Regions from separate parts of the Anaerobacillus sp. ABA4_114 genome, predicted to be linked through region 1. Evidence: riboswitches for the same ligand, from Rfam matches in the RefSeq annotation. Region 1 holds a riboswitch; each other region holds the start of a gene.
The links. Region 1 has a riboswitch for thiamine pyrophosphate ahead of thiC (phosphomethylpyrimidine synthase). Riboswitches for the same ligand answer to the same signal wherever they lie in the genome.
Positions count from the first base shown of each region.

Region 1 (10,431 bases):
TATACCTGGATGAATTTCCACCTCAGGTCCTCTTCAACTTTTCGAACAAAAGCAGGAGGCGGCGCAGACCCAGCGATCACCACTCGTACATCTTGATCGATCGCAGGCTTTTCTTCTTCAAACGCTTCAATGACCATGTTGAGTACGGTTGGCGCCATATGGAGAATAGAAACACCGTGTTTCTTAATTTTATCTAAAATGAGAGTCGGATCTGTTTTTCTTAGCATCACTTGCGTAGCACCGTTCGCTGTATAGTAAAAGGGGGAACCCCATCCATTCACATGAAACATAGGCAGCACGTGAAGCAGCGTATCTTGATCACTTACACGAAGATGGTGCATCGTGGATAGAGCATGAAGATAGTTCGAGCGATGGCTCAGCAGTACTCCCTTCGGATCCCCCGTCGTTCCACTCGTGTATAACAGGGATGCGATATCATTTTCATCGAGTTCCGTTCGCTCAAACGCTTCATCTGAGAAGGTACGTAGCCACGGCTCGTAAGCTCGTCCACCGTCTTGATCGTTTCCGTGAACAAACACATGCTTAAGCTCAGGCAGGAGAGGGAGTACATTTTCCACGAGAGGAAAAAGCTCTTCGTCTACAAAAAGCGCCTTACTTTCACTATGCTCCAGTATAAATTGGTAGTCAGTCTGTTTGAGTCGTGTATTCAGCGGCGTCATGACACCTCCGACTTGATACACCCCATAGAATCCTTCTAACATTTCAGTCGTATTCGGTGCAAGGTAAGCGACTTTATCACCTTTTTCGATTCCAAGTGCTTTTAGTCCACGTGAAAGCTGGTTTACACGGCTATTCAGCTCGTTGTATGTTAACACACGCTCATCATCGATAATCGCGGGCTTTTCTCCATACAGGTCGACAGCTCGATCAAGAAAATCAGTTAGCACTAATGGTACGTTCAACACATCCACTCTCCCTTTTGAGAATTTAAAGCGTTTACATACTATTCTAAATATTCAACTGTACTACATCAACCCAAAAAGAGTAAAACAGAAACTATAACAACAAAAGCGGCTCTCTAAAGAGCCGCTCGCCTTCACCTATTTTTCAATCTCATAAATTAGCGTATCGAACAAGGAATCACCCGTATATACCAGCATGGCCCACTCACCCTTTTTCGGAACGATTACAGAAGAAGGGGCGTGTGAATCCGCTCCATTGTTTTCTCCCCCTAAAGGAATCGTCCACGCACCAGCAAGAATCTGGTGAACCGTACCACTCTCACGGTGATAACCGACTACCGTTAATTCTGTATCCTCCACCCCCCATAGATGCCACATCCATTTCTGACCCTCTAAACTAGGTTGATCCATACCGATGACGCCAGTCTTATTTTCATTTCCAATCATGTTTCCATCAGCAAACGGCTCCGCTTTTCTCTCCCAATCAATTTCTTCAAAATCTTTTTCTGACACATGTTCTGGAATATTATCAGGGAGCGTCACAGCTTCTTTATTCGATGTACAGCCTGCCAACACAAAGAAGAGCGTTCCTATGATTATCATCCAATTTCTCATACTTAACCCCTCTCTACATACACTTCCATTACTACTGCTCTCATCTTCTACTACACGGCATCCAAAACCTTCCATACACATCCATTTTATTTTCTTCTTGAACTGATTTTCATTATACTTTTACTAGAACGTTTGGAGAGGGGTCAATAGAATGGAAGCCATTCTTATCGAAACACAGAAGCAGTTAGATACAGCATTTGAAATTAGAAAGAACGTTTTTATCGATGAGCAAGGAACGCCTGAAGAAGAAGAATACGATGAATTTGACAGTCTAAAAGCGGATGCCGAGCATATTCTTATTCTGGACGGCGAACATGCGGTTGGCACTGGCAGATGGCGCGTTCATGACGGGTATGGAAAACTCGAACGCATATGCATCCTTCCATCTTATCGAAAGCAAGGCATCGGCAATATGATCGTCCACAAACTTGAAGAGCTAGCTGCAAAGCAAGGGGTTACGAAGGTAAAGCTTCACGGTCAAGTTCAAGCCGAAACCTTTTACCATAAGTTAGGGTATAAAACGGTCTCTGACGTATTCATGGAAGATGGGATCCCACACATTCTCATGAAAAAAGCACTCTCTGAAACGTTTGGAACCTCGCATTCGTAGAACAAGAGAAACCTTCTTAATAGAAAGGAAGACTAAAATGAGAAGCGGAAATCCAGTATTAAAGAACGATATATTTCTCAATACGGGTGAACAAGGCGAAACGATGACACTCGGTGGTACGGTTGGAAAGACGTTTGTACTCTTTCTCTTTTTACTTGGAACGGCGGTCTACACATGGTATCGCTTTACGCAAGGGGAAGACGTCATTTTCATGATGATGATCGGAGGAATCGGAGCGCTCGTGGTCGCTCTATTCACGGTGTTCGTAAAGAAAGCAGCACCAATCACAGCACCGATCTATGCAGCGCTTGAAGGTTTTGCGATAGGCGGCATATCTGCCATTCTCGAAAACCAGTTTCCTGGAATCGTGATTCAAGCAGCAGCACTAACGTTTTCAGTTATGGGCGTCCTGTTGTTCCTTTATGCGGCAAGAATTATAAAAGTAACGAAGAACATTCGCCTGATGGTCGTCTCTGCGACGCTCGCTATTTTTGTCGTCTATCTACTCGATTTTGTACTGAACATGTTTACAACGATGACCGTGCCATACTTGCATTCAAACGGCGTGATCGGCATCGGCATCTCCGTTTTCATCGTCGCCATCGCCGCGCTTAACCTCGTGTTAGACTTTGACTTCATCGAAAGAGGTGTCGACGCTCGCGCACCTAAATACCTCGAATGGTACGGCGCGTTTGGACTCATGGTCACACTAGTATGGTTATATATCGAGATTCTAAGACTTCTACAAAAAATACGAAGATAACGAACGCCCTGCGGAATGCAGGGCGTTTCTTCTATCCTATAACATTTTGCTTTTTGTCTTTTTTCCACATGAAGAATAGGTAGATCGCCATCCCGAGCATGATCAGCATGCTGGATGTAATGATTTTTGTACTTTCCTCGAGCTCGGTAACGTTCATGATCAAGTCAGGAACAAATACGATCGCAGCAATGATGATCATGACCCAGGTTCTCGTCCAAAGTGATAAGCCGATGATAAGGAGAACGGCGACAGTTGCGGCAATGATGTTCCAAGTTGAATGAAATGTGACTGTAGGTGTCTCAACGGCAACATTTAAGAAAAGTAAAGCTAGTATGAGAACGGTTGGAACCACTCCTACGATGCCTAGAAGCGTCCACACCAGCATCTTATTTCCACTAGTAGCAATACGGCGGAACGTGACTGAAATCAATCCAATATAAAAGAGAATGATGAGTGGATAACTGATGAGCTCGAGGACAGACGCTTCGATTCCGCCGCGAACAACGTTTCCTAACACAATGAATGCAATGGCTCCAATCATGACCATCAAACTATACTTCAACACATCCTTACGATCGATCGGCATTTCTTTCGATAATTGTTTCATATAATCCTTTGGCGATTTTCCTATGATGTCACTTACATCTTTTCCTGCTTTTTCTGCTTGAAGCAAATGATCGTTGAGTTCACTAATGATACTTTCGATTTCGTCTTCGTTCTTTCCACTCGAGATCAAATAGAGTCGTAGATTCGCTAGGAACTCTTGACTTTGAACAGATAATCCCATTATCCTTCCTCCTCTAACAAGCGATCAACGCTTTTTGATAGTGACTCCCACTTCTCCTTAAATGCCGCTAATTCTTCTTCCCCTTTACGAGTTAGCGAATAATACTTTCGCTTCGGCCCACCAGAGGGTAACTGCTTTTGTGACGTTACGACGAGCCCTTCTTTTTTCATGCGTAGCAACAGAGGATAAATACTTCCTTCTCTTACCATGTTGAACCCATACTCATTCAGTTTTTCGATCATCTCATACCCGTACGTTTCGCCTTTTCCGATAATGGATAACAAGCAGCCTTCTAGTATCCCTTTTAAAATCTGACTCGAAGACATCTTCCATCTCTCCGTTTCCTGTTTCAACTATGTTGTATTACAAGATAGTTAAATAAAAAATAACTACATTGCATTGCAATGTAGTTACAGTATACCTAACATTTCCAGTAAATCAAAGACCTTTTTCAATAAATTTCCTTTAAGAGTTCAGGACGACCGAACTGAGCTTGGTGAAGCTTTTTATAGAGGCCACCTTGACGAAGAAGTTCGTCATGAGAACCTTCTTCAGAAATGCCGTCTTTCGTAACGACCATAATCCGGTCCGCATTCTTGATCGTCGCTAAGCGGTGTGCGATGACGAGTGTCGTCCTGCCAACCGTCAATTCATCCAGCGACTTTTGAATCGCTTCTTCTGTTTCCGTATCCAATGCGGAAGTCGCTTCATCCAAAATAAGAATAGGAGGGTTCTTCAGGAAGATTCTCGCGATCGCAAGCCGCTGTTTTTGTCCTCCAGACAGCTTCACACCACGCTCTCCAATAACCGTATCGAGTCCCTCTGGTTGATCAGCGATGAACTCCTCAAGCCTCGCTCGTTTCGCTGCTTCTAGAATTTCTTCATCCGATGCGCCAAGCTTTCCGTATTCAATATTTTCACGAATCGTTCCTGAAAATAAAAAGACGTCCTGCTGAACAATACCGATTTGACTGCGCAGTGATTCGAGTTTCAGATCACGAATATTCGTGCCATCGATTGTGATGTCTCCGCTATGAACTTCGTAAAAACGAGGCAGAAGACTGCAAAGCGTTGTCTTCCCGGCACCTGAAGGACCAACGAACGCCACCGTCTCCCCAGGAGAGATGTGTAAACTCACGCCTTTAAGAATCGGATTCCACGATTCATAGCCAAACCTCACATCGTGATACTCAATGTCACCTTGTAGTTCTTTATGAACAGCTTGCGGTGTATCTTCAATATCCGGAGCAGTATCCATAATTTCTGTATATCGCTTAAATCCTGCGATCCCCTTCGGATAGCTTTCAATAACCGCATTGATCTTCTGAATTGGGCCAATGAGAATATTTGCAAGAAGGATAAAGGCCACAAACTCACCGTATGTTAACTGATTTTGAATAACAAAATACGTGCCGAACAGTAGTGTCGTTAACGTCACGAGGCGCATCGTCATGTAGTTTGCCGTCACGTTTTGTGCCATGATCTTGTATGATTGCAGTTTCGTTCCTTTATAGCGATTGTTTTCTTCTAGAAATTTTTCTTGTTCATGCTTTTCATTGGCGAACGCCTGCACAACACGAATGCCACCGATGCTATCTTCGACTCTAGTATTGATTTCTGCGACGCGATGGAACATTTTACGAAACGTTCTCGTCATCTTTTTATTAAAGTAAACAGCAAGAATGATGAGGAACGGAATTACGATGAAAGAGATGACGGCAAGCTGCCAATTGATCGTGAGCATAAGAACGAACGAACCGACTAGCGTCATCAAGGCAACAAAAACATCCTCTGGTCCATGGTGGGCAACTTCTCCAATTTCCTCTAAGTCTTTCGTCAGACGTGAAATACTATGCCCTGTTTTATTCCCATCATAATAAGAGAAAGATAGCTTCTGCATGTGCGTAAATAACTTCTGTCTCATATCTGTTTCGATGTTGATTCCAAGCATGTGCCCCCAGTACGTCACGACATAGTGCAGTCCTGTATTCAACAGGTACACGAGAAGCAATCCTAGACAAGCGAACATGATGAGCGACCAATTTTGTTCAGGCAGCAACCGATCGATTACCTGATTGACTGCGAGTGGGAAGGCCAGCTCCAATATACCGACAAACACGGCACAAGAGAAATCTAAGATAAACAGCCACTTGTATGGACGGTAATAAGAAAAGAAACGTTTGAGCATGAAACCATCCCTTTGTTATCAAATTTTCGAATACTATGTAAGTGGTTTAATTGAAAACCATTATCAACTAACTATGCTAATCGATTTAGACGTAGTAGTCAATCTTTTATTCTATGACGATAAGCTAGTTATGAAAAATTCAAATAATGTGATGGCCCTTTGGTAAACTCCTTGCATATAAGGATTGGCTTCATTCTCTAGAATCTGTCGCAATCTTAATTCAAACCCAACCCAGTTATAAAATAACGGTGGTTGCAACTCTAAATTAGCACCATGTCTCTTCATTTGTCACATTGCAACAAGTGGAGCGCTAAACGAGCTCCACTTGTTGGGTGAGCCACGTTAATAATATAAAACTTCTACCTTATGACACTTCGAGCATTTTTCGAAGTATTGATCTCCTTCAAAGTGATGATCACACTTTTCTTGAAACGCCTTTAATTGGTTCTCCAGTAATGCAAGGTGTTGTTTCGTAACTTTCATTTCCTCTTCTAGTTGATGAACGTTCACAATGCCGCCCCCTAACGTTATCGGTAAATTGACGATCCTGATTCTTTAAACTCTGTCGCTTTCTCCTTCATCCCTTTTTCAATATCCTCTTTCGTAAAATGGTCATTTTCTTTCGCCAAATCACGGATATCTTGAGAAATTCTCATACTGCAGAATTTAGGTCCACACATCGAACAAAAGTGTGCTGTTTTTGCTCCCTCAGCAGGTAAGGTTTCATCATGATACTCTACTGCACGTTCTGGATCTAACGACAAGTTGAATTGATCTCTCCACCTGAATTCAAACCGGGCTTTCGAAAGGGCATCATCTCGTAGTTGAGCTCCTGGATGTCCTTTCGCTAAATCAGCTGCATGTGCCGCAATCTTATACGTGATTACCCCTTCTCGCACATCTTCCTTGTTTGGCAATCCTAGATGTTCTTTTGGCGTAACATAACAAAGCATCGCCGTACCGTACCAACCGATCATGGCTGCACCAATTGCAGACGTAATGTGATCATACCCAGGAGCGATATCTGTTGTAAGCGGTCCTAATGTATAAAATGGCGCTTCATCACATAGCTCAATTTGTTTGTCCATGTTTTCTTTAATCAGATGCATAGGCACATGTCCAGGCCCTTCCACCATGACTTGAACATCATATTTCCACGCCAATTTCGTTAGTTCCCCAAGGGTTTCTAATTCAGCAAACTGTGCGTCATCATTGGCGTCAGCAATGGACCCAGGACGTAAGCCATCTCCGAGTGATAAGGAAATGTCATAGGTGTTTAAAATCTCACATATTTCTTCAAAATGCGTATATAAAAAGCTTTCTTGATGGTGATACAAGCACCACTGTGCCATGATTGAGCCGCCCCTAGATACGATACCCGTTAACCGCTTAGCCGTAAGCGGCACATATCGTAATCGAACACCGGCATGAATCGTGAAGTAATCGACACCCTGCTCTGCTTGCTCGATCAATGTATCTTTGTAAACCTCCCAATGATCGCACGACCTTTTGCCACTTCATCTCGAACAAATTCTGGATCCATCTTTTCTCTAAGTGCGATGAATTCCATTTCAGGAGTGATGACTCCTTTTCTTGCATAATGCAGCTGCGAAACGTTCCTTCCCTTCTTAGCTCTGAGTGGTTTTCGATTTAACCGAGGGAAATGTTTCATACGGGAATCATTTTCATCTTTGTATCCATTATCTTCAGGCTTCATTTTACGCCTTTCATACTCTTCTACGTCTCCACGTTCAGAAATCCAGGTTTCACGAAGTGCTGGAAGCCCTTTTTCTAGATCTACAGAATAATGTTGATCTGTATATGGACCGCTTGGGTCGTACACACGGACCGGAGGGTTCTCCTCATCCCCGAATGTTCCAGAAGTTGGACTCAAAGCGATTTCACGCATCGGCACCTTGATATCCTCTCTCGAACCTGAGATATACACTTTTCGACTACCTGAAAAACTAGACATAATGGAAATGCTCTCATTGCTTGGTGTAGATGTTGACATCATAAACTCTCCCTTTTTTTGAAATAAAGGACGAGATGAATCAACCATGTGCAGAAGCCTATCAAAACATAAAAAAGCCGGGTCCATTGTACTTCATCGGACCCGGCTCATATGTAAACAGACGTTGCGTTACAGTGATGATCGTTCTAACTTCCCTACGCTGGTATGATCCAGATCAGGTCCAAAGAGTCAAGAAACTTTAAAGCGTTTCCTTCTCAGCCCAGCTCATTGGGCTCCCCTAGTTAACTCTATTGTATTTGCTTCTAGTATATAGGAGTCTTCTAAAAATACAATAGCTACCGTTATAGAACGATTCTATTTACCTATGCCTAACGATTACCTCTTCTATCAAATTTCCTACGATGTTCATGCTATGATTGAGAGGACGATACGTTTATAAAAATGGAGGCGACAACAATGAATTACGAAAAACTACACTGGAACGAAGATCGTTATTATGTTGGCCTAAGCTATCCAGGTTCCCTTTCCCTTAACTCCTTAGAAGAAGTGGATCTACCGTCTTTCTGGACAACGTTCTCGGAGCAATTCATGAACCGTCACGTGAGTCACCTTGTCGAAAAGGAAGAAGCGATCGGCTATATGAAAGAAATCGAGCACGGAAGTTATGCATACACAGCAGCTTGTGAAGTCACAGCATTCGGTGAAACGAGTGATTTTGAGAGAATCATCATTCCAAAAGGAACGTATTTATCCTTTGAAATCAGCTTTCGTAATAAAGACCGTGACATTAAATCAGTCTATGATTTCATACAAAAAGAAAGACCGTCGGAAATCGACCTTTCTTATTGCTTCGAATATTATCCAGAATCCTTTAACCATGAAGATGAAGAAACATCGCTTTATTTCATCGTTCCTCGTAGTGAGAAGTAGCTAGAGCTAGAAGATGTACGTGGCAAACTAGAACTTTTCCCTTTCACCTGCTTTAACGTCGCTACGATCAGAAAGCTGACGATCACTAAGAGAAGCCACGAGCTTACTTTTCCAAGGTGAACAAGACTCCAGGCATCTCTCTGGTTCGGGTATTCCCAGGCGCTGAAGAAAGTCGCGATGTTCTCTGCGATCCATATGAAAAATCCGATAAGCACAAATGAAAGCGCGATCGGCATACGGTATAGCTTTCCTCCAACCTCATACGTGACCCATGATTGAAAGAAGACGATGATGACGAGCGCTGATAACCACCAGCGAACATCAATCCAATAATGATGAGTGAAGAAGTTTAGGTAGATTGCAGCCGCAAGTGGAACGACGAGCCACAAAGATGGCCAATTGACGAGCTTTACGTTTAACCTTCTCCATGCCTGACAAAGGTAGCTCGCAACGCTCGCATACATAAATCCGCTGTACAACGGTACCCCAAAAACCTTTGAGTAACCCTCTGCCGGATATGACCATGAGCCCATGTGCACTTTAAAGAGCTCTAGGGCGAGACCGATGAGGTGAAACATCGTGATCACCTTCAATTCATCCCGCGTCTCAAGACCAGAACGAATCATCCACCACTGCATTACTAAACAGATTAAGAGTAGCCAGTCATATCTCGGCAATAGGGGGAGCGGAACGAATTTCGTAAGAGCTAAGGAAGCAAAGATAACGACCGGAAACAAGCAGGATAGCGCTTGCTCCCACCCGAACCTGACGAGCTGCTTAAGTGGCCCCATCACTTACCGCTCTCGTTTTTATATTCCAAAATATCGCCAGGCTGGCATTCCAATGCCTCACATATCGCTTCCAACGTTGAAAATCGAACAGCCTTCGCTTTTCCATTCTTCAAGATCGAAAGGTTCGCCATCGTGATGCCCACCCTTTCCGAAAGTTCCGTCACACTCATTTTTCTTTTTGCTAACATCACGTCGATATTAATAATAATCGCCATGTTCTTCACCTCAAACCGTTAGATCATTTTCAGATTTGATTTCGATCGCACTCTTCAATAACTTCTGAAGAACAGCCGCAAATACTGCGATCACAAGAGAAGCAAAGATGATGACTAATCCGATCGCAATCACGCCTGGAGCATCATCCCTCTCTCCAACTATATAAAAGAACGGCATAACGAGCATATACAACACACTGATGGTTGCTGCAGAAAACTTGATCGTTCGTAGCGACTTCACAGAGGAATCAGAAAACGCTTCTTCTTTATCGATGAAGCTTAACAGTTTTAGAGCTTGATACAACGCAACATAGAACGGAATGGCAGCAGCATACATTCCAATTAAAATAGGATAAAGAAATGTTTGACCCTCAGCTGCTTCAGACGCAATCGCTGGTAACGCAAAGATACACAGCGCAAGTACCGCAACCCCAATGACGACTACAACGATTCTTAAAAAATTCGTTGAACCTAGTTTCAATGTAAACACCTCGCTTGCTTGATATGTTGAATATAACTCATAATTTATTGTTTTTCAATAAATAATTATTAAATATAGATATGTTTTTATTGTTAATGTATTCTCTTGATACTAGATTTTCAGAGGAATTCACACAAAAAAAACTTACCCCCA
Region 1 covers NZ_JBSWUM010000001.1:3,249,791-3,260,221, forward strand. The annotation lists gene ACXAEY_RS16770 (long-chain-fatty-acid--CoA ligase) at 1-923, opposite strand, end outside; gene ACXAEY_RS16775 (hypothetical protein) at 1,062-1,538, opposite strand; gene ACXAEY_RS16780 (GNAT family N-acetyltransferase) at 1,690-2,148, shown strand; gene ACXAEY_RS16785 (Bax inhibitor-1/YccA family protein) at 2,186-2,911, shown strand; gene ACXAEY_RS16790 (DUF1129 family protein) at 2,943-3,698, opposite strand; gene ACXAEY_RS16795 (PadR family transcriptional regulator) at 3,698-4,024, opposite strand; gene ACXAEY_RS16800 (ABC transporter ATP-binding protein) at 4,150-5,886, opposite strand; gene ACXAEY_RS16805 (hypothetical protein) at 5,998-6,171, opposite strand; gene ACXAEY_RS16810 (serine protease) at 6,229-6,396, opposite strand; partial or broken gene thiC (phosphomethylpyrimidine synthase) at 6,414-7,900, opposite strand; TPP riboswitch at 8,036-8,150, opposite strand; gene ACXAEY_RS16820 (GyrI-like domain-containing protein) at 8,318-8,791, shown strand; gene ACXAEY_RS16825 (DUF817 domain-containing protein) at 8,761-9,582, opposite strand; gene ACXAEY_RS16830 (helix-turn-helix domain-containing protein) at 9,582-9,806, opposite strand; gene ACXAEY_RS16835 (DUF2975 domain-containing protein) at 9,808-10,278, opposite strand.

Region 2 (10,431 bases), 1.7 Mb from region 1:
TGAGGAGTTTATCTGTGGTCGTCCTTTGAATCCGTACCCTCTCGTAAGGTATACAGAACGCCCAGACACTGCAGCTGTACATCTTTATGAAGGACATGTTTTGATCTTCGTAGATGGTTCTCCTAGTGTATTGATCACACCAACTACGTTTTGGCATCACCTTCAACACTCGGAGGAATACAGACAAAAGCCGTTAGTGGGTGCATACCTAAGACTGATTCGCTTTTTTGCTGTTTGGCTAGGTATTTTTATCTTGCCGTTATGGTATTTGTTTGCATCGAACCCTGAATTACTCGGTGAAAACTTGCAGTTTATTGGAACTGAAGATACAGGAACCATACCGATCTTCCTACAATTCTTAATGATTGAGATCGGACTCGATATTTTAAGGATGGCTACGATACACACCCCTTCTTCACTTGCTACAGCCCTTGGTCTTGTAGCTGCCATCCTTATCGGACAGGTTGCGGTTGAAGTTGGTTTATTTATCAATGAAGTCATTCTATACTTAGCATTAGCTGCGATGGGTACATTCGCTACACCTTCTTATGAATTGAGTCTTGCGAACCGTATCGTCCGAATTGGACTGTTGATTTTGACTGCCGCTTTTGGAGTAGTTGGATTTTCGATTGGAATCACGCTATGGATTCTGCTGCTCATCCGTACAAAATCATTCCATATTCCCTATCTATGGCCGTTCATTCCGTTTTCTTACCGTGCATTTCGAGATGTTATCCTACGTTCTCCAATGCCGATTAAGAACAGAAGACCAACCGTACTGCATCCGAAAGACCCAGATCGGTGATAATTAGGCATTCTCTTAAGAGAGAATGCCTTTTATTTGTGCGGAATCATTTTACTTGAGGGTGTGGATTGCTATAATAAAACTGGTGAGTAAAATGAAAAAAACAGTCTTTGAAGTACAACAGCTCCTAAAAAGGTTCGGAATGTTCGTCTATACTGGGAACAGACTAGGAGATCTTGAACTGATGGAGGAAGAATTACACGAGTTATATGACATGAAAATGATTGATCAAGATTTGTATCTCGAAGCAAGAATGATACTTAAAGCTGAAATGACTAAAGAGAGGGACAAATATGAATCAAACAATTGAAACACTACTAGAACACCGTTCTATCAGAGCATTTGAAAACAAACCTTTAACAGAAGAACAGATCTACACCATTGTACGATCGGCTCAAGCTGCCTCGACTTCTAGCTATATTCAAGCGTATTCAATCATTGGGGTCAAAGATGAGATGAAGAAGAAAAAGCTAGCAGAATTAGCGGGTAATCAGAGTTATGTTGAAAAGAATGGTCATTTCTTTGTCTTCTGTGCTGACTACAATCGCCACCATGAAGCAGCGAATCTTCATAACATAGATGTAACAGAAACAACTGAATCAACCGAGAAATTTATGGTTGGCTTGATCGATGCGTCATTGGCTGCTCAAAATGCCACGATCGCTGCTGAATCTATGGGTCTAGGCATATGCTATATCGGCGGACTTCGAAATTCACTAAGTGAAGTAAGTGAGCTTCTAAACCTTCCTTCCAAAGTGATTCCTTTATTTGGTCTTTGCGTAGGTTATCCAGAACAAACACCAGATAAAAAGCCGCGATTGCCCATGCGAAATGTTTATCACGTTGACGAATACGAACCTAACAAACAAGCGTTCATAAATGGATTGAAGGAATATGATGAAACAATTTCTTCTTATTATGAAGAGAGAACACAGGGGCAGCGTAAGGCTGGGTGGACTTCTCTCATGGCAAATAAGTTAGCAAATCCCGTTCGAACTTATATGAAAGAGTTTCTACAGAAAAAAGGTTTTCCGTTAAAATAAGACAGAGAGAAAAAGGTGGATGATGATGGTGGAAAAGAAATGGTTTATCGGAGTGGACCTTGGAGGCACAACAATAAAATTAGCATTTATTAATTATTATGGGGAAATACAGCATAAATGGGAGATTCCTACTGATAAAAGTGAAGAAGGGCGTCATATAACGACACATATCGCTAGAGCTTTGGATGATAAGATGGAAGAATTGGGCTTACCGAATAGTCATTTTATCGGAATCGGTATGGGAGCCCCTGGCTTTATTGAAATGGAAACTGGATTTATTTATCATGCGGTGAACATCGGCTGGAGAGATTTTCCTTTGAAAGACAAGCTTGAGATGGAAACGGGGCTACCAGTAATCATTGATAATGATGCCAACATAGCTGCTCTTGGTGAAATGTGGCGAGGAGCAGGAGATGGAGCAAGAGATCTCTTATGTGTAACCCTTGGGACTGGGGTAGGTGGAGGAATTATCTCTGGTGGAGAAATTATTCATGGAACGAATGGTATGGCTGGAGAGATTGGTCATATTACATCGATCGTTGATGGTGGCGTTCAGTGTAACTGTGGAAAGAAAGGGTGTCTAGAAACGATTGCATCTGCTACCGGTGTTGTCAGAACAGCGCTCGAAACGATGGATGAACATCCAGAAGGATCCTTACATAAAATAAGCGGAGAAATTACGGCACGTGACGTTTTTGACGCGTATCGAGCAGGTGATGCTCATGCAACAGAAGTCGTAACCTTCACTACATCTCATCTAGGACTTGGCGATCGCTAACCTTGCGAATGCTTTAAATCCGTCGAAGATCGTGATAGGCGGAGGCGTGTCTAAAGCTGGAGATACATTGCTTTTACCATTAAAAGAAGAATTCGATAAATTTGCACTTCCACGTGTAAAAGAAGGTGCTGATTTTGCAATTGCAACGTTAGGAAATGATGCTGGCGTCATTGGTGGCGCTTGGTTAGTCAAGACGAAGCTTATGCAAAAGTCCTGATAAAACATGTTTAATCCTTAACATTACCGGGAATTAATGAGGTCTGAACAATAAGACCTCTTTTTTTTATGTAAAATAACCCAAATTGAAACTTTTTATTCGGATGAATCGTTATTATTAGTAGGGAAAAGACAAGTTTTTAAATGAAAACGCAGATTTTGGAGGAAAATAAGGAGAAAAGGTAGTTGAATTATTTCCAAAAACGTACTATCATATCGTTTATGTATGGTTGATAACGAAACAGATGGTAGCTCTTTCCTTATAGCCAACTAAGGAGGTACTAAGTAAATGATGAAAAAGCTACAAAACAAATATTCATTTTTCTTTATTGTAGCAATTATGCTTTGGATTAAAACGTATTTTGTATATGAATTTGCTTTTAACATTGAAACAGAGAATAAAATGGAAGGGATTATCCTCTTTCTGAATCCATTAAGCTCTATTCTATTGTTCCTAGGTTTTGCTTTATTCGCATCTCCTAAGTATAGAAACAGAGTTCTACTAATAATCGATTTCATTGGTTCTTTCATATTATTCGCTAACGTCGTTTATTATCGTGAGTTTACAGACTTCATCACGATCCCATTGTTATTCCAAACAAATAACATGGGTGAACTTGGAAACAGTATTACGGAGCTCGTAAGTGGATATGACTTCTTCCTCTTCCTTGATATCATTGTGTTAGCTGTTTACCTCATGGTACGTAAGACAAAAACATTTGAAGTGAAGAAGAAAGAAATCGCTATTGTTTTCGCAAGTGCAATTGCGCTTTTCGCAGTCAACGTAGGTCTTGCAGAGACAGAACGTCCACAACTGTTAACACGTACATTTGACCGTGAAATGCTTATTAAATATATCGGAACATTTAACTACCATGTTTACGATGCTGTTCTCCAGTCTAAAGCAAAAGCGCAGCGTGCTTTTGCAGATGGCAGTGAGATTGTGGATATTGAAAACTATGTCAAAGCCAATCACGTCGAACCAAACCCAGAAATGTTTGGAAAAGCAGAAGGTAAAAACGTTATCCTCGTTTCACTCGAATCTACACAAACCTTCGTTGTTAACGAAGAAGTAGATGGTAAGGAAATCACACCTTTCCTTAATGATCTAATTGAAGATAGCTATTATTTCCCTAACTTTTATCACCAAACAGCACAGGGGAAAACATCTGATTCAGAATTTATTGTTGAAAACTCCTTGTACGGACTTCCAAGTGGAGCGGTTTTCTTTACACATTCTGGAAATGAATACAATGCTAGCCCTGAGGTTTTAAGTGAAGAAGGTTACTACAGTTCAGTGTTCCACGCAAACAACAAGAGTTTCTGGAACCGTGATGTTATGTATGATGCTCTTAAATATGACAAGTTCTATGACATCAATGATTTTTCTGTAACTCCTGAAAACTCGATCGGGTGGGGACTGAAAGATGAGTACTTCTTTGATCAGTCGATTAAATATTTGAAGACAATGCCTGAACCTTACTATGCAAAGTACATCACGCTCACAAACCATTTTCCTTTTACACTTGAAAAAGAAGATGAGTACATTCCAGAGTGGACTTCTGATGATGGAACAGTGAATCGTTTCTTCACGACTGTAAGATATCAGGATGAAGCACTTAAGAAGTTTTTCGAACGCATGAAAGAAGAAGGGCTATATGAAGACTCAATCTTCGTATTGTATGGAGACCACTATGGAATTTCTCAGAACCACAACAAGGCAATGGGAGAATTCCTTGGTAAAGAAATCACGCCATTTGAGACCACTCAATTACAACGAGTACCATTAGTCGTTCATATTCCTGGTCAAGAAGGGGAAGTGATGGAACAGGTAAGCGGTCAAATTGACCTGAAACCAACAATTATGCACCTTCTCGGAATCGAAACCAAAGATATGATTAAGTTCGGTAACGATTTATTCGCAGAAAAGCAAGATAACTTTACAATTCTTCGTGACGGAAGCTTTATCACCGAAGACCACCTTTATACCAATAACGTTTGTTATGACAAAGAAACTGGAGAGGAAACGGATAAAGCTGCCTGTGAACCATACATGGAGAAAGCTAAAACGGATCTTGCCTATTCCGATAAAATCGTCTACGGCGATCTGCTTCGTTTCTTTGGTGAAAACAACGAACAACCCGCTGATGAAAGCGAAAAAACAGAACAGTAAGTAAAGAACCATGCCCACAGGGCATGGTTCTTTTGTTTTGGTTTATTAGCATACTACGATGAGCTCTCTACATAGCATAGTATGAAGGCTTCTAGGGTGGAGGGATTGGATATGAGAGTAAGAGTGAAGAGTGGAGATACAATGTGGAAGTATAGCAGAGTATTTCAAATACCAATGCAGCTTATCATCGATAGCAATGAAAGCGTTGATCCAAATCGGCTAGTCATAGGAGATATGATCAATATACCTGGCTACGTAACGAAAAGCTATACGATACGAAAGGGAGATACGCTCTGGAGTATAGCTTTGTGGTATGACGCGCCTCTGGATGGAATCTTACTCATTAATGATGCCAATCCTTTCGCGTTACAAGTTGGAGAGAAAGTAAACGTCCCCATTCGAATGATTTGGCCTCTTGTGAATCCAGAGCAAAATTATACTTATGAAACGATGGTAAAAGATATACAAAAGCTGTTAGCTGTTTATCCGTTTATAAAACGGTCTGTTATCGGTGAGTCTGTTATGGGGAAGCCTATTCCGGAATTACGAGTAGGCGTGGGTTCCAAGAAAGTCCATATGAATGGGGCCTTTCATGCAAATGAATGGCTGACAACAGCCCTATTGATGAAGTTATTAAACGATTACTTAATGGCACTTACGAACACTCAGGTGCTAAGTGGTGTTTACTTGCCACCTCTTTACGATTCTACGTCCCTTTCAATTGTTCCGATGGTAAACCCTGATGGAGTAAACTTGGTCATTGATGGCTTGCCAGAAGAAGAGCCATATCGCACGTTAGCGAACGATCTAAATAATGGGAGTGGAGACTTTAATCGCTGGAAAGCGAACATACGAGGTGTAGATTTAAATAATCAGTATCCTGCTAAATGGGAAATAGAGGCAGAACGGAAGCCGAAGAAACCATCACCGAGAAATTTTCCTGGTTATGAACCTTTAAGTGAGCCTGAAGCAATTGCAATTGCAGAACTCTCACAACGTAGGAATTTTGACCGAGCACTTGCATTCCATTCTCAAGGAGAGGTCATCTTTTGGGGATATGAAGGTCTTGAGCCGCCTGAATCTGAAGTTTTAGTAACTGAATATTCAAGGTTGAGTGGCTATCGCCCGATTCGCTATGTTGATAGTTTTGCAGGCTATAAAGATTGGTTTATTCAAGATTTTAGAAGACCAGGCTTTACAGTAGAGATAGGAAAGGGAGAAAACCCGCTTCCTATAAGTCAATTTGGTAAGATTTATAACGATACGATAGGGATATTTCTATCCTCTCTCTATATGTAATTTACTTGTCATCATTATGATTGTTTGCCATAATGAAAGAGAACTGAATAGTTGTTGACTAGGGGTGCCTACGTATTCGGGTAGGCTGAGAATAGGAAACCAATACTTTCTATACCCTTGAACCTGATCTGGTTTATACCAGCGTAGGGAAGTCGGTAGAGGTATTTAATATGATAACTGCCCTCATTCCATACGCGGAATGAGGGCTTTTTATATTTTTCTGAGAAAGGAAGGATAAAAATGAAAGATTTTAACCTATATGTTATCACCGGTGAAGAATTTCATCCTGATAGAAGTTTATATGATGTGATGGAGGAGGCAATGTTAGGCGGAGCTGAGATTATCCAACTTCGTGATAAGCACAGTAGCAAGAAGGTGATTTTGGAAAAAGCCAGGATACTCCGTGAATTGACAAGTAAGCACAATGTAACGTTTATCGTTAATGATCATATTGATGTTGCACTGGCTGTAGATGCAGATGGTGTTCATCTAGGACAGGATGATCTACCGATAAGCGTAGCGAGACAAATTATAGGTACGGATAAAATCATAGGAATCTCTACCCACAAGATAGAGGAAGCGCGCCTTGCAGAAAAAGAGGGTGCGGATTATATAGGAGCTGGACCTGTTTATAAAACGAATAGTAAAAGCGATGTGGTCGATCCAGTGACTACAGCTTACATTAAAGCCGTTGCATCAGAAATTACCATACCGTTTGTTGCAATAGGTGGAATCAAGCTCCATAACGTGGAGGAAGTTTTGAGTGCTGGTGCGTCCCGAATATGTGTAATTAGTGAGGTTGTAGGTAGCTCTAACGTTCAAGGTACTAGTGAAGCATTCATTGATAAGATTATTCGTTCAAAGGAGGTTAATCATGAGACTGCATATTAATGGCGAAACGTATGACCTTGAAGTAGCGACTATGGCGGATGTGGTTCATCACTTCCAGTTACAAAAAGGTTTGGTAGCGACTGAATTAGATGGAACGATTATAGACCGTGACCGTTGGGACGATACGGAGCTAAGAGATGGCATGAAAATTGAACTTGTTCAATTTGTGGGAGGTGGATGAATATGAACGATGTACTAACAATCGGTGGAAAACAATTCGACTCTAGATTGTTCCTAGGAACAGGGAGGTATCCAAATCCCTTTGTACAAAATCAGGCAATAGAAGCTTCAGAGGCTGAAGTATTAACCTTTGCAATCAGGAGAGTCAATTTGAACTCTCCTGACGAGGACGCGATTCTTCAGCACTTGGGTGACAAAACGTTTCAATACTTGCCCAATACATCTGGTGCTACATCTGCTGAGGAAGCGGTAAGAATTGCTAAATTAGCTAGATCTTCAGGGTTGAGCAACTGGATAAAGATTGAAGTGAGCAGAAATGATAAGACGCTATTGCCAGATCCAATCGAAACAGTAAAAGCGACAGAGATCTTAGCGAACGATGGATTTGTAGTCTTACCATATACATCGGATGACCCAGCATTGTGCTACAGGTTACAGGAAGCTGGAGCAGCTGCAGTCATGCCCGGCGGGTCTCCCATCGGAACTGGGCTAGGAATATTGAATCCATATAATATCGAACTCATTACAGAGGAGTTGACGGTTCCTGTCATCGTTGATGCGGGACTAGGTAGCGCAGCAGATGTAACAAAGGCGATGGAGCTTGGTGCCGACGGTGTGCTGTTAAACACGGCAATAGCAAAAGCAAGAAATCCGGTCAAGATGGCTGAAGCAGTAAAACACGCGATTAAGGCAGGAAGACTTTCTTATTTATCAGGTCGAATACCTAAGAAAAAGTATGCCACTGCGAGTAGTACGGTCGACTATATTTCGAAGTAGAAGGGTGTTGTAAGCATGGCTAGCGTTTCAATAGTTGGTGGAGGTGTCATCGGCCTGTCGATCGCTTATGAGTGCAGGAAACGAGGATTTGAAGTTACCGTAATTGAATCGGGAGTATGTGGTGGACAAGCATCTGGTGCTGCTGCTGGGATGCTTGCTCCTTATTCCGAGATAACTGAAGACCCTGATGATTTTTTTAAATTATGCCAAAGAAGCCTTAATCTATACCCTGATTGGGTCGAGCATATCATGCAATCATCGAATGAATCATTTGAATTTAGCAATTGTGGAAGCCTTTATGCTATTTTTCATGAAGCCGATCTCCTTTCGCTAGAAGCAAAGAAACGGTGGCAAAGTGAATATGGAATACAATCCTACTTGTTATCAGGAGATGAAGCTAGAGAAAAGGAGCCTTTACTCTCTGACGAAGTATACGCTGCACTTTGGTGCCCTGCTGAAAGTCATATCTATGCACCGGGATATGTAAAAGCATTGATTCAAGCATGCAGAAATGCTGGTGTTAGCATCATAGAACATGCTGGCGAGGCAGAGTTAGTAGATGGTGAGCCTCACCTCGTTAGCACAGATAAAGGTTTGATAAAAGGTGACTTTATTGTGCTTGCAACCGGAGCATGGTCACAGAACTGGGAAAAAGGACTAAATTGCTCATTACCTGTTTTTCCGATCAGAGGACAGATTTGTGCATATGATGGCCCATCATTAAGTCATATCGTGTTTACCAGTCAAGGTTATTTTGTTGGAAAAGAGAACGGAACGCTAATTGCAGGTGCTTCTGAAGATATTGCCGGTTTTGACACTAGTGTTACGGAGCATGGGATAAACCGTTTAGAATCTTGGAGTAAAAAAGTGTTACCTGATCTAAGGGAAGAACGACCGTTTCATAAATGGGCAGGGTTAAGGCCAGCCTCACAGGACGGTTTTCCGATCATAGGAAAGGTTATTGAAAAACCATCAATCCTCATAGCATCAGGACATTACCGTAATGGAATATTACTCAGTCCAGTAACGGCTGAAATCATCGCAAATGAAATCGAAGAAATGCCTCAAGAAATTCCAATCGAGAGCTTTAGACCGGAACGGTTTCAGTTCGTTTAGAAAGGAATGAAAGGAAATGTATAAAGTACTTACGATTGCAGGGTCTGATAGCGGAGGGGGAGCTGGGATTCAGGCTGATCTAAAGACGTTTCAAGAGAGAGATGTCTACGGGATGAGCGTTATAACTGCACTAACTGCCCAAAACTCTCTAGGTGTTCATGGCATCTATCCACAATCTTTAGAAGCGATATCGAAACAAATCGACGCAGTATTATCGGACATCGGAGCGGATGCGATCAAAACAGGGATGCTCTTTTCTGCAGAAATCATCCAAACCATTGCTTTGAAATTGAAAGAGTACAACATAACGAACCTCGTGATCGACCCTGTCATGATTGCAAAAGGAGGTTCGACGCTTTTAGAAAAAGAAGCAGTTGAGTCATTAAAAACAGACCTATTGCCGTTAGCCTCCGTTATTACTCCAAATATTCCTGAAGCTTCGGTGTTACTGAACGGTATGGAAATTCAAACGATCGAAGACATGGAAAAAGCGGCAATGGAACTGACTAACTACGGATGTCAAGGAGTGTTAGTCAAAGGTGGCCATATGAATGGGAAGGATTCTGTAGATGTTCTTTACGTAGATCAAAAATACTATTACTACGAATCTAAAAGGATCGACACGAAACACACTCATGGTACCGGCTGTACCTTTTCGGCTTGTATCGCAGCAGAACTTGCAAAAGGAAAGTCCATTTCTGAGTCTGTATCCGTTGCGAAAGAATTTATTACTTCTGCGATACAGCATTCCCTTCCTCTAGGTAGTGGAATCGGTCCTACTAATCATGCTGCTTATCGAATAAATCAAAGCGTTGATACCCACTCCTATTGAAGTGGGTATTTTTATTGAACCCTTATAACTGGTGAATAGAAACTGGATATGTTATAAACGATAATGATAACTCTATTGAAGAAAGGTCAAGTAATGAAACCAATAATCGCTGCAAAGAATGTGAGAAATGAACGTGTGAAGAATGTTGATTTTGAACTGATGGAAGGAACGTTAACTACGGTTATTGGACCTTCAGGTTCTGGGAAGAGTAGTTTACTCATGCTATTGAATCGCCTAACGGATCCTGAAGAAGGTGAAATTTCCTACAAAGGGAGGCCGATGGCTGACTATCCGATTGACGAATTAAGAAGAAAAGTGGGG
Region 2 covers NZ_JBSWUM010000001.1:1,520,351-1,530,781, forward strand. The annotation lists gene ACXAEY_RS07560 (spore germination protein) at 1-805, shown strand, start outside; gene ACXAEY_RS07565 (YqgQ family protein) at 900-1,115, shown strand; gene nfsA (oxygen-insensitive NADPH nitroreductase) at 1,099-1,848, shown strand; partial or broken gene ACXAEY_RS07575 (ROK family glucokinase) at 1,877-2,843, shown strand; gene ACXAEY_RS07580 (LTA synthase family protein) at 3,132-5,015, shown strand; gene ACXAEY_RS07585 (M14 family metallopeptidase) at 5,127-6,314, shown strand; TPP riboswitch at 6,365-6,481, shown strand; gene thiE (thiamine phosphate synthase) at 6,555-7,205, shown strand; gene thiS (sulfur carrier protein ThiS) at 7,189-7,386, shown strand; gene ACXAEY_RS07600 (thiazole synthase) at 7,383-8,162, shown strand; gene thiO (glycine oxidase ThiO) at 8,178-9,278, shown strand; gene thiD (bifunctional hydroxymethylpyrimidine kinase/phosphomethylpyrimidine kinase) at 9,295-10,110, shown strand; gene ACXAEY_RS07615 (ABC transporter ATP-binding protein) at 10,204-10,431, shown strand, end outside.
Region 2: another riboswitch for thiamine pyrophosphate. It lies ahead of thiE (thiamine phosphate synthase); the one in region 1 lies ahead of thiC (phosphomethylpyrimidine synthase).

Region 3 (10,431 bases), 700 kb from region 1:
ATACACCAAACCCAAATGCGATTAAAATCACAGCTGACAAGAACCTTTTTGAAGGCTCATCCAGTCATTCTTTTAAGAAGAATGATACTCCTGATCATCCAGTAGCTGCTGAACTACTGAAATTAGATGGTGTCGACAATGTATTTGGCTATCAAGATTTCATCACGATCAACAAAATGCCTGAGGCAGAATGGGACAGCTTGCTTCCAGAAGTAAAAGAAATCATTACGAATAACGCATAAAGAAATTCCCCGGGACATCCCGGGGAATTTTATTTAGTCGTCTTTTCGGAAAAAACCAAAAATACCTGCAGTATTGACAATGTTCGTAAACGCATGAGGGTCGATATCATTAATGATATGTTCGAGATCATAAAGTTCATAACGTGTAACGACCATCATAAGCATTTCTTTATCTTCGCCTCGATAAGCGCCTTTTGCAGGAAGCTTTGTGATTCCTCGTACAAGCCTGTCATGGATTGCTTTTTGCAACTCATTCCCTTTAGAAGTGACGATCATCGCCGTTAGTTTTTCATGACGAGTATGGATGACATCGATCACACGAGAAGAAACATACAAGGTAACGAGCGTATAGAGTGCTTTCTCCCAACCATACAGCATACCTGCTGTTAAAATGATCAAAGCATTCAAACTAAAAAAGTAAGTACCGATTGGACGGTCGTTCATTCTAGAAAGAATCATAGCGACGATATCCATTCCCCCGGTCGAAGCACCCCACTTTAACGTAAAGCCGATTCCGATCGCGGCTAGCGCTCCTCCGAATACTGCGTTAAGAAGAATGTCTTCTGATAGAGCTTGAACAGGAATAATTTCAAGAAACAATGTTGTAAGGCCAACACTGATCAAACTGTATAGCGTAAACGCTTTTCCTACCTTCTTCCAACCTAGAATGCCAACAGGAATATTTAATAAGAATAGCAAGATACCCGTTGAGATATGGATCGGCGTATAATCGTTCAACACGCTCGAAATCAACTGGGCAAGACCGGTAAAACCACTAGCATATACGTTTGCTGGGATAAGAAATAAATTTAGTGATACTGCTCCTAGAATTGCTCCTAATAAGATAATAATTATTTTCTTTACTTCTTCCATGTTAACACCCTTTTCTGTAACTGCCTCTTCTTGATGAAAAAGGACGATTGATTTTATTTCATTAGCAAGATTTATTGTAAGGCTTTCGGCACAGTTCGACAACATCAAATTTAAGTGTTATTCAAGTAAAGCCGATCAAGCACTTACTTTACGATATAATCATTGATTTTAAACGATTCTAGGGATAAACTTTAAGAAACTAGCCTGTATCATAATTATGAAAGGACGGTTCTTAATGAGTGTACAAATCATTACAGATAGTGCCTCTGATCTTCCAGAGGAGTTAGTGCAAAAGCACAACCTCGAAATCATGCCTCTCATTGTTATTTTAGAAGAGAAAGAGTATTTCGACCGCGAAGAAATCAAATCGAAAGAGCTATACACTGCGTTACGAGATGGAAAATTAGCGAAGACCTCTCAAATCCCTCCGGCTCGCATCAAAGAAACATTTACAAAGTTCGCGAATGAAGGTCAACCGTTCATCTATATCGGCCTCTCATCAGGTATATCTGGAACGTACCAATCAGCAGCCGTAATCAAAAATGAAGTTCAAGAAGAATACCCTGATGTCAAAATGGAAGTCGTTGACTCAAGAGGCGCATCTCTTGGATATGGGCTGATGGCGATCCACGCTTCAGAACTTTCAGCACAAGGAAAGAACGTTGAAGAGATACTCGAAAGCCTTAACGAATCATACATCGATCATATGGAACACATCTTTACTGTAGATGATCTCGACTTCCTACAAAGAGGTGGCAGAGTGAGTAAAGCATCTGCTTTCTTTGGCGGCATGTTAAAAATAAAGCCGATCCTCCATGTGGAAGATGGAAAACTCGTTCCGATCGAAAAAGTCCGTGGAAAGAGCAAGGTGTACAAGCGGATGGTTGAAATCATGGAAGAACGCGGTGTGAACCTTCAATCTCAGGTGATCGGTATCTCACATGGTGATGACCTTGAAAGTGCTGAAAAACTAAAAGAAGCGATTCAAGAAAAGTACGGCGGACAAGACTTCATCATCACTGAAGTTGGTGCCACGATCGGTTCTCACTCAGGCCCAGGTACACTTGCCTTATTTTTCCTAAATAAGTAAATTGTATGCTACATAGTATCTCCTTCAACTGTGTACCCTAAAAGTAGTGATTTAAACTATGGGTCCAGGGAGGGAATATCGTGCCTAATACGACAGACAATAATAAAAAGCCAGTGGATCATAATGCGAAGCGAATGCTGAAAAATGATCAAAAAGAAATAAACCGTGAAAAAGGGAAACATCAGTATTCAAAGAGCAGTGATCATCTATAAAAATCAAGCAGGCTGAACGATCAGCCTGCTTTTTTTGATCAAAAAAACAAAACTGCCATTGCTCGGCAGTTTTGTTTTTCATTCTGAATTTCTCACATCTGTAATTTCATATGTGGGGACTTCTAACCCTAACCAGACCATGGTCACTACTCCTAGGACGATGTACAGAACAAACAGTCCATCGAATTTTGATAAGCTGGTCTCATAATAATACGTTCGTTTTCCATTGTGGAACTGCTTCGATTCCATCGCCACTGCTATTCGATGTGCTCTCCGAATACTTTGGGATAAAAGCGGTACAGCATACAACGTGATGGATTGCGTAATCCTTTTCCACCCTTTCTCTTTCTTTACTCCACGAACTAACAGCGCATTCTTAAGCTGTTGAAACTCTTCCACCATCATCGGTAGGATTCGAACTGCCGCCATAAAGCTATATGCAAACCGAGGCGGGACTTTCAGCTGCTGAGTCAATGAGTAAAATAGCAGGACAGGTCTTGTCGTAAGAGCAAAGATCAAACCGAGCAATGCAAAGTTAAGTGCTCGGAATCCAATATGAAGACCTCTGTAAAAGCTCTCTTCCGTAATATGAATGAGTCCCCACTTCCACCACGTCGTCGTACCCTGTCCAAAAAAGATCATGCTTGATGAGCTAGATACAAACAAAAGAAGAAACGGAATCATCAAAATCAACAATAGCTTTCTTTTATGTCCTGTAAAGAACGCCACAAGAATGAGCGGGAGCAGCGTTACATACGTGATGATGTTCGGATTATGAATAAACAACAGCCCTAAAAACAAGAAAAGGAAAAAGACGAGCTTAAACGCAGGATTCATGCGATGTAACCACGTTTCATTGTAATCAAGAGTCAACTGCATGAACGACAGCCTCCTCTCCTCGATTCACGTTACGATCAGATACCCTTCTCCCTTTCGAGATGATCCACTCTCTCGTCGCGTACGTTTCTACGATGTTTTGGTCATGAGTAACCATCATGATGGTGATCCCTTTTGACCGTAAATCCTCGAAATACTCCAGTAGTTTGAAGGTATTCTTTGCATCCTGTCCAAAGGTTGGCTCGTCTAACAATAGGACCCGTTGATTTCCAAACAATGCCGTTCCAACACTCAGCTTGCGCTTTTGTCCCGTCGAGAGCTGATAAGGATGCTGATGTTGATGGTTTAACAACTCATAGTTCTGAAGCCAGGTCGTGACTCGATTCTGTACGTCCTCAGACATCGAGTATGCTAACTCATCGTATACCGAATTCGTAACAAATTGAAATTCTGGATTTTGAAATACAAACGCTAGTTTTTCTCTAGCTTCTTTTATAGATTGCAACGCTTTACCGTCAACATGTACATCTCCTGTTGTTTTCAACACTTGCATGATACTTAGGAGAAGGGAACTTTTCCCGGCTCCATTCTCGCCAGTGACGACGATCCACTCACCTTCATGGATCACGGCTTCAGGAAGTTCAACAAGACACTTCTTCCCTTTGAAGCCTTTTAAATCCTTAATGGTCATAACAGAGAGGGCGTTTTTCGTCTCCCTTTTCAAGCCATGCTCGTGTTCTTTCCAAATACCAGGGTACCAAATTCCGAATTCCTTCATCTTATGTTTATAAAAAGAAAGAATCGTTTCAGGGTCACTATCTGCAAGTATCGTTCCGCTATCGTCGAAAAGAACAACGCGATCTACAAAATCGATGACATGATCAACCTTATGTTCTACGATTACCATCGTTTGATGCTGTTCGATCTTTTTTATCGTCTCCCATACGTCCTTCGTCCCTTCAGGATCTAGAAGAGCGGTAGGCTCATCCAAATAAAGGACATCTGGTTCTAAAGATAAAACGGATGCAATAGCAAGCCTTTGCTTCATTCCTTGAGAGAGCGTAGCGATTTCAACATGAGGATCATCAAAATGTAACCCAACCTTATCGAGGTACGTATTGATCAATCCCTTCATCTCGCTTCTAGGGATAGCACGGTTCTCTAAAACAAAAGCCATTTCCTCATCAACGTAAGGCATACAAAATTGTGCGTCAGGATCTTGAAACACATACCCTGTCGATTCAGGAATCATCTTCTCCTCCACTTTCATTGGGACTGGTACTGCCGCTGGGATGAGTCCCGATAATACTTGAAGCAACGTTGATTTTCCACAGCCACTAGGACCTAGTAAAAGCACCTTTTCCCCTTTTTCGATATGAAGTGTAAGGTCATTAAAAAGGAGCTCAGATGCTCCTGCATATTTCACTCTAAGATTCGTCACTCCTACTCTCATAAGCTGCCTCCTTACTTATCCAATGCTTTGAAGTCCTCATGACTAGCAGGTCTTACAAGGCTTGTCACCCCTGTTTTTTCAAGAGCTTCCACAAGGAAGTAAGCAAAGATTCCGGCGATCAGTATACCACCAAGAACTCGAGCTGAGATCAATAATAGCAAGTTCCACAGTGCGAGATCTAAAATGTAACCGTAAGCTACATCCATGATCAAGGAACCTGCAGCTGCTGCAATTCCACTAAGAGCAGCTACAAATGCCGTGTAGCGCTTATATCTAAACAGCGCAAAGACAAGTTCAGTTCCAAGACCTTGAACGATTCCATATAGAAGAACAGAGAGACCATACTCTGAGCCGACTAGAAATTCACCTGAAGCCGCTGCTGTTTCGGCAAGCAGTGCTACACCTGGCTTTCGTAAGATCAACATTGCGACTGTTCCTGCTATAAACCACATGCCATATACAATGTCCCCAACATGAAGGCCAAATGGTTTCACAAGGTTATAAACGGGGCCCCAGAGTTTATAAATGATACCAAAAACAAGTGCGATGACGATGGTGATCAGAATATCTGAAAGTTTCAACCTTTTCATATCCGCTCCTCCTCCAGGATTGGAACAGGCCACTGTTCAATCGTATATGCCATCTCCCAAAAACCATACTCAAGTTGACAGCTTTGAATATAAAGGTCTCTCATCCTCTTAAGCTCAGCCTCCGTAGCTGATTTAGCTCTTTCGTCCACAATTTCCCTCAGCTGATCTGTTACGGACACCATCTCTTTTTCACCGTAAAATGTGATCCAATCGTAAAATGGATGATCTTTCCTTGGAGAAAGGTCTTCAATCAGTCGCTGTCCAATCTCTTGATACGTCCATGGACAAGGAAGTAGAGCAGCAGCAATATCACCTAATGATCCAGAATGAGCTGCATCGAGCATGTGTCTCGTATAATGATGGGCAGTTGGGGCGAGCGGAAATCCTTGCAATTCATCGTACGTCACGCCTGCCACGTTACAGAAGTTCGTATGAGGGTGGACTTCACTGTTTAAGACAAATGAGATTTGTTCATTGAAGAATTCCATCTCCTCTCTCTTTTCACATTTCGATAGTGCAATCCCATAAATACGAGCAAACGTATTCAAGTACTCGAAATCCTGCTTCACATAATGAATAAGCTGCTCTTTTCCCAACTTGCCTTCAGCGATGCCTCTCACGAACGGATGTTGGTAAATGGCCTCAAAAATTGGTTCTGCTTCTCTTCTAATTTGATCAGTAAACAACATAAAAAACTCCTTTCCGCTTATCATCCGCCTGATGAAGAGGAAAGGAGCTCACATGCACGAACATCAACATTTTTGAAGCAAAACAAAAACCGCTCCAAAAATGGAGCGGTTGCGTTATGCATCCGTCTCCACTTTCCTCCGCTGGCGCTAACCAGATCAGGTTCAAAGGGTCCAGGTATTCCTGTCTCAGTCATGTGAATGACTCCCCTAGTGGACTATAAGCATTTCATATTATAATCTTAAAGCTACTATTCATTTCTTCCTCTGTCAACAATTTTCTGGTAGTTTAATTACGAATGTTGTTTCATCTTCATTGGAACGTACAGAGATGGTTCCATTGTGTTTTTCAATAATTTGTTTACAAACCGAGAGCCCAAGGCCTGTTCCGAGCTCCTTCGTACTAATAAAAGGCTCAAATATACTTTCAACGAGATGAGAAGGGATCGGCTCGCCGTTGTTCGTAATTTGAGTGATAACCCACTCACCCTCCTTAAACCCCTCGACCACTATCTTTCGTGACTCTTGATCGTTCTCACTCAATTCTTCTATCGAGTTTATCATGATATTTAGAACAACTTGTTTAAGCTGTTCCTCAACGCCGCAAACGAACAATTCTTTAGAAACCGTTGTGATCACTTCAATATTAGATTCAAGGAACCTCGGGTATAACACTTCGACAGAGTACTCGAGCAAACTAGTCATGTTCACCTTCGACGGCGTATCGTCAATTCCACGCATCTTTGAAAGGAATAAAAATTGACGAACTTTTTCTTCAAGATTGTTCATTTCTTCATTGATAATTTCAAAATAGTGGTTCCTCAGCGTCTCATGCTGCTGTCCTTCTAAAAGTTTGAGAAACCCTTTTATCGATGTGAGAGGGTTACGAAATTCATGAGCGAAGCTAGCCCCTAACTGTCCAAGAATCGTAAGTCGATCGCTGTGCATCTCTTTAATAAACAAATTCTTATCTTGAATGATACTATCTTTTTGCTTCGTATATTCGGTCACTGAATGGTAAAGGTAAGAATTAAAATAATCATTGACCTTATCTAATGCTCTCGATAGATCATCGCGATTGAATTCCGATTCATTCAATACAGAAATCACCACTGAACGACCTGAATTAATATTCGCTACGAATTCACCTATATTCACATTCGCTTGAATACGCTCCGTTGCGATTTTCTTGGTTAGCGTGACGATCCAACTTTCATCTTCTGTCAAAATAAAATGAGAAATCAATTCTACCGTTCGTTTCCCGTTGTTTATGATTTCTTCATAGTAAGGATCTTCTTTCGAGAGCTTTGCGATGTTTAGCCACTTTTGAACAATTTTTGGCTGGCTATCTTTTAAAAATCCTGCGAGTTGTTGTTCAAACTGTTTATCATTTTCCATGGCGTTCCCTCACTGACTACTTATGCTTGTTCTAGTTTATCATGAAATACTGATTCCTACATGATAGAAGCAATGTTTGAAAACTAACAGGAATGGTAATCACTACCATAGGTAAAATTATTCTTGAGGAGATGATCTGATTATGCGACCAGATTTTAAACAAACGGATGGTCAACCAGCTCAACATCAAAACCATCAACCAGGCTCACAAGAAGAAATGAATCCAAAGCCATTGATTGAAAACTGGGATTACAAAGGGTCTGGCAAGCTTACGAATAAAGTTGCTCTCATTACGGGTGGTGACAGTGGGATCGGTGAAGCTGCCGCTCTCGCCTATGCGAAAGAAGGAGCTAAACTCGCAATCGTTTACTTAGATGAAGAAGAAGATGCTCAAAACACGAAAAAACTCATCGAGGAGCATGGCGCTGAATGCCTCCTGCTCTCGGGTGATATCGGTGATGAAGCATTTTGTCAAAGCGTGGTCAACCAAGTGATCGAAGCTTATGGCACCCTTGATATCCTGATAAACAACGCAGCCGAACAGCATCCTCAGAAAGGGTTAGAGGATATTACTGCAGAACAGCTTGAGAAAACGTACCGAACGAACGTGTTTTCCATGTTCCATCTAACAAAAGCCGCTCTCCCTCATTTGAAAAAGGGTAGTGCAATCATCAACACGTCTTCCATAACAGCTTACGAAGGAAACGAACAGCTGATAGACTATGCGAGTACGAAAGGTGCGATCACGTCCTTTACAAGGAGCATGGCAAAATCGCTCGTAGGAAAAGGTATCCGTGTGAATAGCGTTGCTCCCGGGCCAATTTGGACACCATTGATTCCATCCACTTTTTCAGCAGATAAGGTGAAGAACTTTGGAACGAATACACCGATGGGACGCCCTGGACAGCCAGAAGAACTCGCTGCTGCTTATGTGCTTCTTGGTTCCGACGACTCTTCCTATATGACGGGGCAAACCATCCACATTAACGGCGGACAGTATATGACTTCATAGTTCCAAACCAATCCTCCCTTTTTTGGGAGGTTTTTTCTTTCGCTAATAAAAAGGATATTCGGACAATAAAACGAGATTCTGGACAATAAAAAGGATTTTTGGCTAATAAATTTGTCTTTTAGACAATAAAGCTCTCTTACGGGCAAATCCCACTCCTCTTTCTCTCCAAATGATGCCCGATCACCTCCTTTTCTCTGCATGCTTTATCGTTCATGAGACATTCTAACAGTATAGAGAAGCTGAAAGGATTGAATATCATGCATACGATGTGGAAAGGCTCGATAAGCTTCGGTTTGGTTAATATTCCGATAAAGCTATATTCCGCTACAGAAAATAAAGATATCAAAATGCGCTACCTTCACGAGAAGTGTCATACGCCGATCAAATATGAGAAAACATGTCCTCACTGTGAAGAAGCACTTGAATCAGATGAAATCGTGAGAGGCTACGAGTATGAAGACGGTAAGTTCGTGATCATCGAAAGAGACGAGATCGAAGCGCTCGCTCAAGAAAAAAACAAGTCTGTCGAAATTGTGGACTTTGTTGAACTAGATGACATCGACCCTGTGTATTTCAACCGCTCCTATTTTATAGGACCGAACGAAAATGGCAGCAAGCCCTATACTCTACTGAAAAAAGCAATGGAAGCGTCGGGAAGAATCGGTATTGCAAAAATTACGATACGTTCAAAGGAACACCTCGCTGCCGTTCGTGTATACAAAAATGGATTGATGATGGAAACGATGTATTTTCCTGATGAAGTGCGTGAATTAGATCATGTACCTGATTTACCAGAAGAAATGGATTTAAGTAAGAAAGAATTAACGATGGCGCAGCAGTTAATCGAACAGCTAACAACTGAATTCGATCCTTCTCAATACAAAGACGAGCGACGAGAAGCTATCATGGCTCTGATTCAGAGTAAGATATCTGGTGATGATATTAAAGTCGTGAAAGAAAAACCAAAGAAGAATGTTGTTGATCTGATGGATGCCCTTCAGGCTAGTTTAGAGCCGGCGGATACTGGCTCAAAGGCAAAGTCAGAGCAAAAGAAGAAAAAAGTATCTGTGAAGAAAAAGAAAGAAAAAGAAGCGAACTAGCATGCTCGCATAGGCACGTGAAATGAGGACTTAAAATGAAACCGATCAAACCATTTGAACCAGTATCTTCTACCACGATTCCACCTTCTTATCTTGCTCAGGTGAAGTGGGATGGCGTGCGGGTTTTAGCCTATTTCGAACAAGAGTTAACGCTTTTTAACCGCTCTCTTAACGAACGTACTAATACGTACCCCGAGCTACACGATCTGCCGGATTTAGTAAAGGCGAAGTCATTTATTTTTGATGGTGAAATCGTAGCTCTAAACGAAAAAGGTGAACCTTCTTTTCATGATGTCATGCGCAGAGACCGACTAAAAAAAGACCACCAAATCGCAAGAGGTGTTGTATCGAACCCGATCTTCTATATGATTTTTGATGTTGTCTATTGGGATGGTGAATGGGTTAACGAACGTCCATTGTTTGAACGGCTCGCTCTTTTAAAGAATGGTCTCGAAGAAAACAATTCGATAAGAATCGTTCAAAATCACGAGGATGGTAACAAGCTCTACGAGGTGATCAAAGAAAAAGGAATGGAAGGCATCGTATGTAAAGATGTTAACAGCCCTTATGTAATCAATGGAAAAAGTGCAAATTGGATGAAGATCAAGAATTACAAAGACATTTATGCTCTTGTGTGCGGTGTCACGTTTCGAGGGAAATCAGTCAATACGTTGTTGTTGTGTTTGTACGACTCTGATAAGAAATTACGCTATATCGGAAGTGCTGGGACGGGGAAGCTGAAGAGCGATGAGATCGCAGACTTTTCTTCAACAATCGAATCACTACAAGAAGCGACGCCACAAGTTATTGATGGCCCTCAACAATCAGGTGTCACTTGGGTTTCTCCTAAGATCATTGTAAAAGTTACCTACCTTGAATGGACGAGTGATCATCGCCTGCGTCAACCTGTCGTTCAAACAATTGTCGAAGGTGATCCT
Region 3 covers NZ_JBSWUM010000001.1:2,550,039-2,560,469, forward strand. The annotation lists gene ACXAEY_RS13000 (NifU N-terminal domain-containing protein) at 1-242, shown strand, start outside; gene ACXAEY_RS13005 (YitT family protein) at 276-1,115, opposite strand; gene ACXAEY_RS13010 (DegV family protein) at 1,351-2,205, shown strand; gene ACXAEY_RS13015 (DUF3941 domain-containing protein) at 2,286-2,417, shown strand; gene ACXAEY_RS13020 (energy-coupling factor transporter transmembrane component T family protein) at 2,496-3,296, opposite strand; gene ACXAEY_RS13025 (ABC transporter ATP-binding protein) at 3,280-4,707, opposite strand; gene ACXAEY_RS13030 (ECF transporter S component) at 4,719-5,297, opposite strand; gene tenA (thiaminase II) at 5,294-5,986, opposite strand; TPP riboswitch at 6,103-6,205, opposite strand; gene ACXAEY_RS13040 (histidine kinase N-terminal domain-containing protein) at 6,254-7,381, opposite strand; gene ACXAEY_RS13045 (SDR family oxidoreductase) at 7,524-8,393, shown strand; gene ku (non-homologous end joining protein Ku) at 8,651-9,493, shown strand; gene ACXAEY_RS13055 (ATP-dependent DNA ligase) at 9,529-10,431, shown strand, end outside.
Region 3: another riboswitch for thiamine pyrophosphate. It lies ahead of tenA (thiaminase II); the one in region 1 lies ahead of thiC (phosphomethylpyrimidine synthase).